DNA from 4 places in the Streptococcus iniae genome. Region 4 is predicted to be linked to each of the others. Evidence: predicted binding sites of a transcription regulator. Region 4 holds the regulator's gene; each other region holds the start of a gene.
The links. Region 4 encodes Rex, which represses fermentation and respiration genes when NADH is low (regulators of the CRP and FNR family bind a similar motif). Its sites were predicted from a motif close to TTGTGAANTANTTCACAA; they were not measured.
Positions count from the first base shown of each region.

Region 1: a site for Rex is predicted at 1,321-1,338, ahead of Q9317_RS03110 (formate/nitrite transporter family protein). Genes of this name have one in related genera too.
Region 2: a site for Rex is predicted at 1,248-1,265, ahead of adhE (bifunctional acetaldehyde-CoA/alcohol dehydrogenase). Genes of this name have one in related genera too.
Region 3: a site for Rex is predicted at 1,267-1,284, ahead of Q9317_RS02240 (class II fructose-bisphosphate aldolase). Genes of this name have one in related genera too.

Region 1 is NZ_CP132230.1:617,563-619,770, forward strand. It holds gene Q9317_RS03095 (phosphoglycerate mutase) at 1-31, shown strand, start outside; gene Q9317_RS03100 (transcription repressor NadR) at 127-639, shown strand; gene Q9317_RS03105 (hypothetical protein) at 716-1,246, shown strand; gene Q9317_RS03110 (formate/nitrite transporter family protein) at 1,350-2,123, shown strand.
Region 2 is NZ_CP132230.1:58,713-60,920, forward strand. It holds gene Q9317_RS00360 (acyltransferase family protein) at 1-1,134, shown strand, start outside; gene adhE (bifunctional acetaldehyde-CoA/alcohol dehydrogenase) at 1,293-2,208, shown strand, end outside.
Region 3 is NZ_CP132230.1:430,455-432,662, forward strand. It holds gene lrgB (antiholin-like protein LrgB) at 1-4, shown strand, start outside; gene Q9317_RS02230 (alpha/beta hydrolase) at 68-994, shown strand; tRNA gene Q9317_RS02235 (tRNA-Leu) at 1,047-1,132, shown strand; gene Q9317_RS02240 (class II fructose-bisphosphate aldolase) at 1,326-2,207, shown strand.
Region 4 is NZ_CP132230.1:1,112,575-1,114,782, forward strand. It holds gene Q9317_RS05545 (DUF1831 domain-containing protein) at 1-205, shown strand, start outside; gene Q9317_RS05550 (DUF4649 family protein) at 274-486, shown strand; gene Q9317_RS05555 (redox-sensing transcriptional repressor Rex) at 661-1,305, shown strand; gene Q9317_RS05560 (gamma-glutamyl-gamma-aminobutyrate hydrolase family protein) at 1,314-2,015, shown strand; gene radC (RadC family protein) at 2,012-2,208, opposite strand, start outside.

The DNA.
Region 1 (2,208 bases), 500 kb from region 4:
TACTGCTGAATATTACCTAGGTGGTGAATAATACGATAATCAGGCTACGGCCTGATTTTTTCTTCTTTTTCTTACCTGGTTTTTTATGATATGATAGTGGTAAGAAAATGCTAGGAAAGGATATTAATGAAAGCTAAGGACCGTAGAAAAGAAATTTTAGAGAAGCTAACGGTTAGTCAAGAGACCTTATCGGCCTCACAATTGGCTAAAGTGTTTGATGTCAGTAGACAAGTCATTGTAGGAGACATTGCTTTATTGCGGGCGCAGGGAGCAGATATTCTATCTACGCCAAAAGGGTATATGATAAGAGAAATTGTTGCCAGCCACTACTATTCGGGTAGAATAGTTTGTAAGCACTCTCCGGAAGAGACTTACCAGGAGCTCTCAATTATTCTTGAGCAAGGCGGACAAATTCTTACTGTTGAAATTGACCATCCTGTCTATGGCATGTTAACAGCGCCATTGAATATCAAAAATGAAGATGACATTGCTCTTTTTTTAGAGGCTATAAAGGACTCTAAAGGCCATTTTCTATCATCTTTGACAGAAGGACTTCATAGTCATTTGATTGCTTGTCCAAGTCTTGCTGATTTTGAACGGATAAAAGAAGCACTAAGCAAGGCCCATATTTTATACTAGATTTAAAAAAAAATACTTACAGGTGTCTTGACACTTGTAAGTATTTTTTTTATGATTAATAATTGAAGGAGACATTATGACGCAAAAAAATACAAAAAAAATCGCATACGCTTCAATTTTAACGGCTTTTGGAATTTTAATTCCAATGATAATGCCGGTGAAAATCATTATTGGTCCAGCTTCTTTTACCTTAGCTAGTCATGTCCCCTTATTTTTAGCAACCTTTATATCTGTTCCTGTTGCTATTTTTGTTGGGTTTGGGACAACTTTAGGCTTCTTTATGGCAGGATTTCCTATTGTTATTGTGATGCGTGCTTTGTCGCAAATTATTTTTGCGTTCATCGCGAGTATCATTCTTAAAAAAAGTCCTCAGTGGATTGAACAGCCTCTTAAAACCTTTATTTTTGGCTTATTGATTAACCTGATTCATGGTTTGGGTGAGCTGATTGCAGTTTACCTCATGACGTCACCAGCTGGAGGTGATCCGAAGTATCTCTTATCACTAGTTCTTCTAGTTGGTGTCGGAACAGTTATTCATGGTCTAGTGGATTTCTATTTAGCTCTTTTCCTATGGAAATCCTTGCTTAAGGCAAATCTTCTAAAGTAAGTTCATCTAAATTCTGAAATCTTCTCTGAAAGTGCTTGCATTTTTTCTAAAAATTGCTATACTAGTTAATGCATTTGTGAATCACGTAACATTAGGAGTTAATATGAAAAGTCCAGAAAATATTTTAGAAACAACGATTGCAATTGGTCACCACAAGATTGAAAAAAGCTTTCTTGCTAAGGCTATTTTAGGATTTATTGGTGGTGCCATGATTAGTCTTGGCTATCTCTTGTATGTCAGGATTGCGGCGAGTGCTTTAGAAAGCTTTGGAGCCTTTTCAAGTATTTTAGGGGCAGCAGCTTTTCCAATTGGTTTAATCATTATTCTGATGGCTGGTGGTGAGCTAATTACAGGTAATATGATGGCTGTGTCGGCAAGTTTTTTTGCTAAAAAAGTTACCTTATCTGACTTAGTTAAAAACTGGTTAGTTGTTACGCTATTTAATGTCATTGGCGCTATTTTTGTAGCCTTTGTGTTTGGGCATTTTTTAGGATTAACCTCAGCAGGTATTTTCAAACAAGAAGTCATCGAAGTAGCACATGCTAAAATTGCAGCTAGTCCTATGCAAGCTTTTGTTTCAGGTATAGGGTGTAATTGGTTTGTTGGTTTAGCCTTATGGTTAAATTATGGTGCAGGTGATGCCTCAGGTAAAATTTTAGGCATTTGGTTCCCAGTAATGACGTTTGTAGCTTTAGGCTTTCAGCATAGTGTGGCTAATGCCTTTATTATTCCAGCAGCTATTTTTGAATCAGCAGCTACTTGGATGCAATTTTTAAGTAACTTTACCTTTGTTTACCTTGGAAATATTGTTGGTGGCGCTATCTTTGTTAGTCTCTTTTACTACAAAGCATTCCATCATCCAAAAGAAGGTCATTAATCTAAACATATGAAAAAAATGATGAGGTTGAGAAGATTATTCTCAGCCTTATTTTTATAAATTATGATAAAATAGGAAGCGAAGT
Region 2 (2,208 bases), 1.1 Mb from region 4:
ACAGGGGTTAAAGACACAACGGTTCGTTTTCAAAAAAATGTTCGCCACTGGCCTCGAAAATACGTTATTGGGGTTTTGGGGCTGTCCTTTGCACTCTTATTCCTATTAACCTTAACTCTTGATTTCAATCATATCTTCACTTACCTTTTCGGCTTTGTTCTTGCAAGTCTATTTACTGCTATGATGATTTATGCCGCAAGAGTTTTGAGCGACCAAACACCTGAGTGGCAAGAACCTAAAGTGCTGACATACTTTGCGGATATCAGTTATGGAATCTATCTTTTTCATTGGCCATTTTACATCATTTTTACACAATTGATGCCAAATTGGGCTGCTGTTATCCTAACCATGTTTTTCTCAATCCTCTTTTCAAGTCTCTCTTACTATATCATTGAGCCTATGCTTCAGGGTAAAGATATTAAGCTGTTTGATTTCAAACTGGATTTACAGCCTTATAAACTGTGGATTGCTCTATCAGCTTTTGCCTTAGTTTTGATGATGATGATTAGAAGTGCTACTGCGCCAAGCATTGGAAAGTTTGAAACGGATTTATTGGTGAGTACGCTGCAACAAAACCAAAATAATATTAACCGGACCCATACGTTGGCAGCAGGAGATGCTTCAGCTTTAGGAGATGTAAGTATCATTGGAGATTCGGTTGCTTTAAGATCAAGTCATGCCTTTACCAAACATATGCCAGAAGTACAACTAGATGCGGCGGTTAGTCGTAATTTTGGACTTGCTTTTGAAATTTTTGAAAATAGGATTAAAAGCAATAGTTTATCGCGTATTACAGTTTTAGCGGTAGGGGTTAATTCACTTGATAATTATAAGGAAGATTTACAAAACTTTATTGATGCGTTACCAAAAGGACATCGGTTGGTATTTGTTTCACCTTATAATTCTAAAAATCCAGCTCAAGTTGCTGAAGCTAGGGATTACGAGTTGCAATTATCTAAGAAATATTCTTATGTTACTGTTGCAGACTGGTATAAAGAAGCTATCAGTAAACCAGAAATTTGGTATGGAAGTGATGGGGTACACTATAGTGATGCAGATACTGTAGGTGCTGATTTGTATGTGACAACCATCAAAAATGCTATTGAAAGAGCGGCAAAAAATGATGCAAAATAAGGCCAAATAAGGTCTTATTTTTTTGCTAAAAAAAGATTGAAAAAAAGTTCACAAATTTATTGTGAAACTATTTACAAACTATTTTTTTGTGTTATAATTAATTCATAAACAAATTGTGAAACTTTTAACAAATAAGTTTTCTAGAGGAGATATATAGAATGGCTGACAAAAAACTTTCACCAGAACAAAAATTACAAGAAGCTCAAGCACATGTTGATGAACTTGTTCAAAAAGGTTTGGTTGCTTTAGATGAATTTCGTCAATTAAATCAAGAGCAAGTAGACTACATCGTTGCTAAAGCATCTGTAGCTGCCTTAGATGCTCATGGTATCTTAGCTATGCATGCGCACGAAGAAACAGGACGCGGTGTTTTTGAAGATAAAGCTACAAAAAACCTGTTTGCTTGTGAGCATGTTGTTAATAATATGCGTGGTGTTAAAACTGTTGGTGTTATTGAAGATGATCCAATGACTGGATTAACAAAAATTGCTGAGCCTGTAGGTGTTATTTGTGGGGTTACACCAACAACGAACCCAACGTCAACAGCAATCTTTAAAGCTTTGATTGCTTTGAAAACACGTAACCCAATCGTATTTGGTTTCCATCCATCAGCACAAGAGTCTTCAGCACATGCAGCACAAATCGTTCGTGATGCAGCAATTGCAGCTGGTGCTCCTGAAAACTGTATTCAATGGATTTCAAAACCATCAATGGAAGCTACTGGTGCATTGATGAATCATGATGGTATTGCAACTATCCTTGCAACTGGTGGTAATGCAATGGTTCGCGCAGCCTATTCATGTGGGAAACCAGCACTTGGTGTAGGTGCAGGTAACGTTCCTGCTTATGTTGAAAAATCAGCAGATATCCGTCAAGCGGCTCATGATATCGTTATGTCTAAATCATTTGATAATGGTATGGTCTGTGCCTCAGAGCAAGCAGTTATTATTGATAAAGAAATTTACAAAGCTTTTGTTGAAGAATTCAAATCTTATAAAACTTACTTTGTTAACAAAAAAGAAAAAGCACTTCTTGAAGAATTCTGTTTTGGTGTAAAAGCTAACAGCAAAGACT
Region 3 (2,208 bases), 680 kb from region 4:
ATAAATAAAAGAGAAAAAAGAGAAAAAAACCTTTCTTTTTTCTCTTTTTTTTAGTAAACTATTTGATATGAAAATTATTCGATTATCAAAGTATTTGGCACTTATCGTTGCCATTTTAGTAACCATTAGTATTGCTGCAAGCTTTTATTTTTTTCATGTGGCACAAGTCCGAGAAAAAAAATCATTTATTAATTCAAGCAGTTTAACAGCTAAAAGTTCCCTTTATGGCATGCAAAAAGCATTTGACCAATTAGAACCTGAGACACGCTATTTAACCAATCGTGGGCATAAGCAAGTGGCTTGGTATTTACCCGCTGAAAGCAATTCCTCTAAAACAGTTGTTATTGTTCATGGTTTTGTTAACAGTAAAGCTAATATGAAACCCTATGCGATCTTATTTAGGGAATTAGGGTATAATGTTCTAATGCCTGATAATGAGGCACATGGCAAGAGTCAGGGGGATATTATTGGCTATGGTTGGAATGATAGAAAAAATCTGATTGCCTGGACAAATGAATTATTAGCAGAGAATGCTAAGCAGGAGATTACTTACTTTGGATTATCTATGGGTGGAGCGACTGTTATGATGGCAAGCGGTGAGCCATTACCCAAACAAGTTAAGGCTATTATTGAAGATTGTGGTTACTCAAGTGTCTGGGAAGAGTTGAAGTTTCAAGCTAAGGAGATGTATCAGCTTCCTGCTTTTCCACTTTTATATCAAGTGTCTGCTCTTTCCAAAATACGGGCTGGTTTTAGCTATCAAGAGGCCAGTGCTGTTGAGCAATTGAAGAAAAACAAATTACCTGTTCTTTTTATTCATGGAAACAAGGATAATTTTGTACCGACTTCAATGGTTTATGACAATTATAAAGCTACAAAAGGACCAAAATCTCTCTATATTGCCAAAGGGGCAAAACATGCTAAATCTTTTGAAAGCAATCCTGAAGCCTATAAAAAAGAAATCAAAGATTTTTTAAGTAAATATCAAAAATAATCTTGACAGTATAACTCATAGTTGATATAATATTTTATGTTGCTAATGAGTAGCGGAAATGGCGGAATTGGCAGACGCGCAGGACTAAGGATCCTGTGACCGCTTTAGGTCGTGGGGGTTCAAGTCCCCCTTTCCGCATCAGATGATGAACTTCGGTTCATCTTTTTTTGTGGCTTAAAAGAGATTGAAAAGTAAGTTAAAACAGGTTTTTCAAGGAATTTAGTGTTTCGAAAACGTTTTATCATGAGCTGACACTAGAAATTTCAGCCTAATTGTGCTAAAATGAACAATGTAACGGGAAATACCCGAAAAATAAGAGGAGGCCTTACAAATGGCAATCGTTTCAGCAGAAAAATTTGTACAAGCAGCTCGTGAAAACGGCTACGCTGTTGGTGGATTTAACACAAACAACTTAGAGTGGACTCAAGCTATCTTGCGTGCAGCAGAAGCTAAAAAAGCTCCAGTTCTTATCCAAACTTCAATGGGTGCTGCAAAATACATGGGTGGTTACAAAGTATGTCAATCACTTATTTCTAACCTTGTAGAATCAATGGGAATCACTGTTCCTGTAGCTATTCACCTTGACCACGGTCATTATGAAGATGCTTTAGAATGTATTGAAGTTGGTTACTCTTCAATCATGTTTGACGGTTCACACCTTCCAGTTGAAGAAAACCTTGCGAAAACAGCAGAAGTTGTTAAAATCGCTCATGCAAAAGGTGTTTCTGTAGAAGCTGAAGTTGGAACTATCGGTGGTGAAGAAGACGGAATCGTTGGTAAAGGTGAACTTGCTCCAATCGAAGACGCTAAAGCTATGGTTGCAACTGGAATTGATTTCCTTGCTGCTGGTATCGGTAACATTCATGGTCCATACCCAGCTAACTGGGAAGGTCTTGCTCTTGACCACTTAGAAAAATTAGCTGCTGCTGTACCAGGATTCCCAATCGTATTGCACGGTGGATCAGGTATTCCTGATGATCAAATCAAAGCAGCTATCAAACTTGGTGTTGCTAAAGTTAACGTTAACACTGAAAGCCAAATCGCTTTCTCTGATGCAACTCGTGAATTTGCACGTAACTACGATGCTAACGAAGCAGAATACGATGGTAAAAAATTATTTGACCCACGTAAATTCTTGGCACCAGGAATCAAAGCTGTTCAAGGCGCTGTAGAAGAACGTATTGACGTATTCGGATCAGCAAACAAAGCTTAAT
Region 4 (2,208 bases):
AGTTCCAAACTCTGGTCAGGGGTTTCCTCTAAAAATTACAATCAATAAAGATTTGACTTCTTTTAAACTAGCTATTACTGATATGTCTGGATTACGACTTGTTAATATCTTTAAATCAGAGCAAACTAAAATATTACAGGACAAATTTTATTTTTTAATGGATAGTTTAGTAGAACGTGGTATTTTCACAAAAGAAGAGCTCTAATCCAATCAGTTGAGCTACTCTACCAAAATAGGTATAATAAGTATATTAATCTATTATGGAGGTAAGATATGATTGAGATTACTTATTACAACGAAAGTAAACAAGAAAAAATCATTACTTATGATGATATGGAAGCTTTAGAAAGAGCCCAACATTCTTGTAATATCTTGATAGCTGATTATCTAAAGGTTAAAAAACTTCTTGTAAATGGAAAAGAATTAGATTATAAGGGAAATTTTGGTGACCTCTACTTCTACTTAAGCCAAGAAAATAAGCATTAATCCAAGTGATGTTATTATTAGAGACCCTACTTTAATGATAACGTCTTTTTTTATTCAATTTCTCATTTTAATGGAATATTTTTGTTTAGCTGTTGCATAATTCACAAACTTTTTGTTACAATAGAGATAGAAATAAGACAGAAATTAATTAACATTAAAAAAGGAGTAACTATTGTGGTTATTGATAAATCTATTCCAAAAGCAACCGCTAAACGACTATCACTTTACTATCGTATTTTTAAAAGATTTCATGCCGATCAAGTTGAGAAAGCTAGCTCAAAACAAATTGCAGATGCAATGGGCATTGATTCTGCCACTGTTCGTCGAGACTTTTCTTACTTCGGTGAGCTTGGACGACGTGGTTTTGGATATGATGTGACTAAATTGATGAACTTTTTTGCTGACTTACTAAATGACCATTCAACAACTAATGTTTTGTTGGTTGGTTGTGGTAATATTGGTCGTGCCTTACTACACTACCGCTTCCATGACCGTAATAAGATGCAAATAGCAATGGCTTTTGATGTCGATGATAATGATATTGTAGGCACAAAAACAAGTGATGGTATCCCAGTTTATGGCATTTCAAGCATTAAGGAGCATGTCCAAGAAAGTGATATTGAAACTGCTATTTTAACTGTTCCCAGTATCTATGCACAAGAAGTTGCTGACCAATTAGTTGAAGCAGGAATCAAAGGGATCCTAAGTTTTGCTCCCTTTCATTTGCAAGTCCCTAAAGGGGTAATTGTTCAATACGTTGACCTAACAAGCGAACTACAAACCCTTCTTTACTTTATGAATCATAATAATAATTTCTAGGAGTTTTAATGCCTAAACCAATCATCGGAATTAGCGCAAACCAGCGTTTAAATAGAACACTTGATGACCTGCCTTGGACATATGCGCCAGCAGGTTTTTCAGAAGCCGTCATAAAATCAGGTGGTATTCCTCTTTTATTGCCAATTGGTGATCAAGAGGCTGCACAGACTTATGTCTCTAACATTGATAAATTAATTCTTATAGGTGGTCAAAATGTTGACCCTAAATATTATAATGAAGACAAAAATGCCTTTGATGATGACTTCTTTCTTGAAAGAGATGAATATGAAATCGAACTGATCAAAGAAGCTATTAAACAAAGAAAGCCTATTTTAGGAATTTGTCGAGGCATGCAATTAATGAATGTATTTCTAGGTGGCAGTCTTCATCAAAATATTTCAGGTCATTGGCAAGAGACACCATCTGATACAACTTGTCATGATATCACTATTGAAGAAACATCATTTCTTAATGATATTTTTGGATCGCAAGCAGCAATAAATTCCTTGCACCATCAATGTATCAAGGATTTAGCTCCTGATCTCTCTGTTATTGCTAGAGATCCAAGAGATGAAACCATCGAAGCTGTGATTTCTAATAATTCTGAAATCGGTTTTATTGGCTTACAATGGCATCCCGAACTTTTACAAAATGCTCGAAGCCAAGATGCTGAAATATTTAACTATTTCATTCAATCCTATACTCTTTAAAAAAGATTGGATTTTTCTCTAAAACTATAATACCCTTCTTTACTAACAATGATGTGATCTAGGCATGCAATTCCAATATGATCACATGATTGTTTTATTTTATCTGTAAAATGGTAATCATTTTCACTTGGTTCTGTTGAACCTGAGGGATGGTTATGAACTATAATGAGACTTGTAGCCATATTTTTACAAG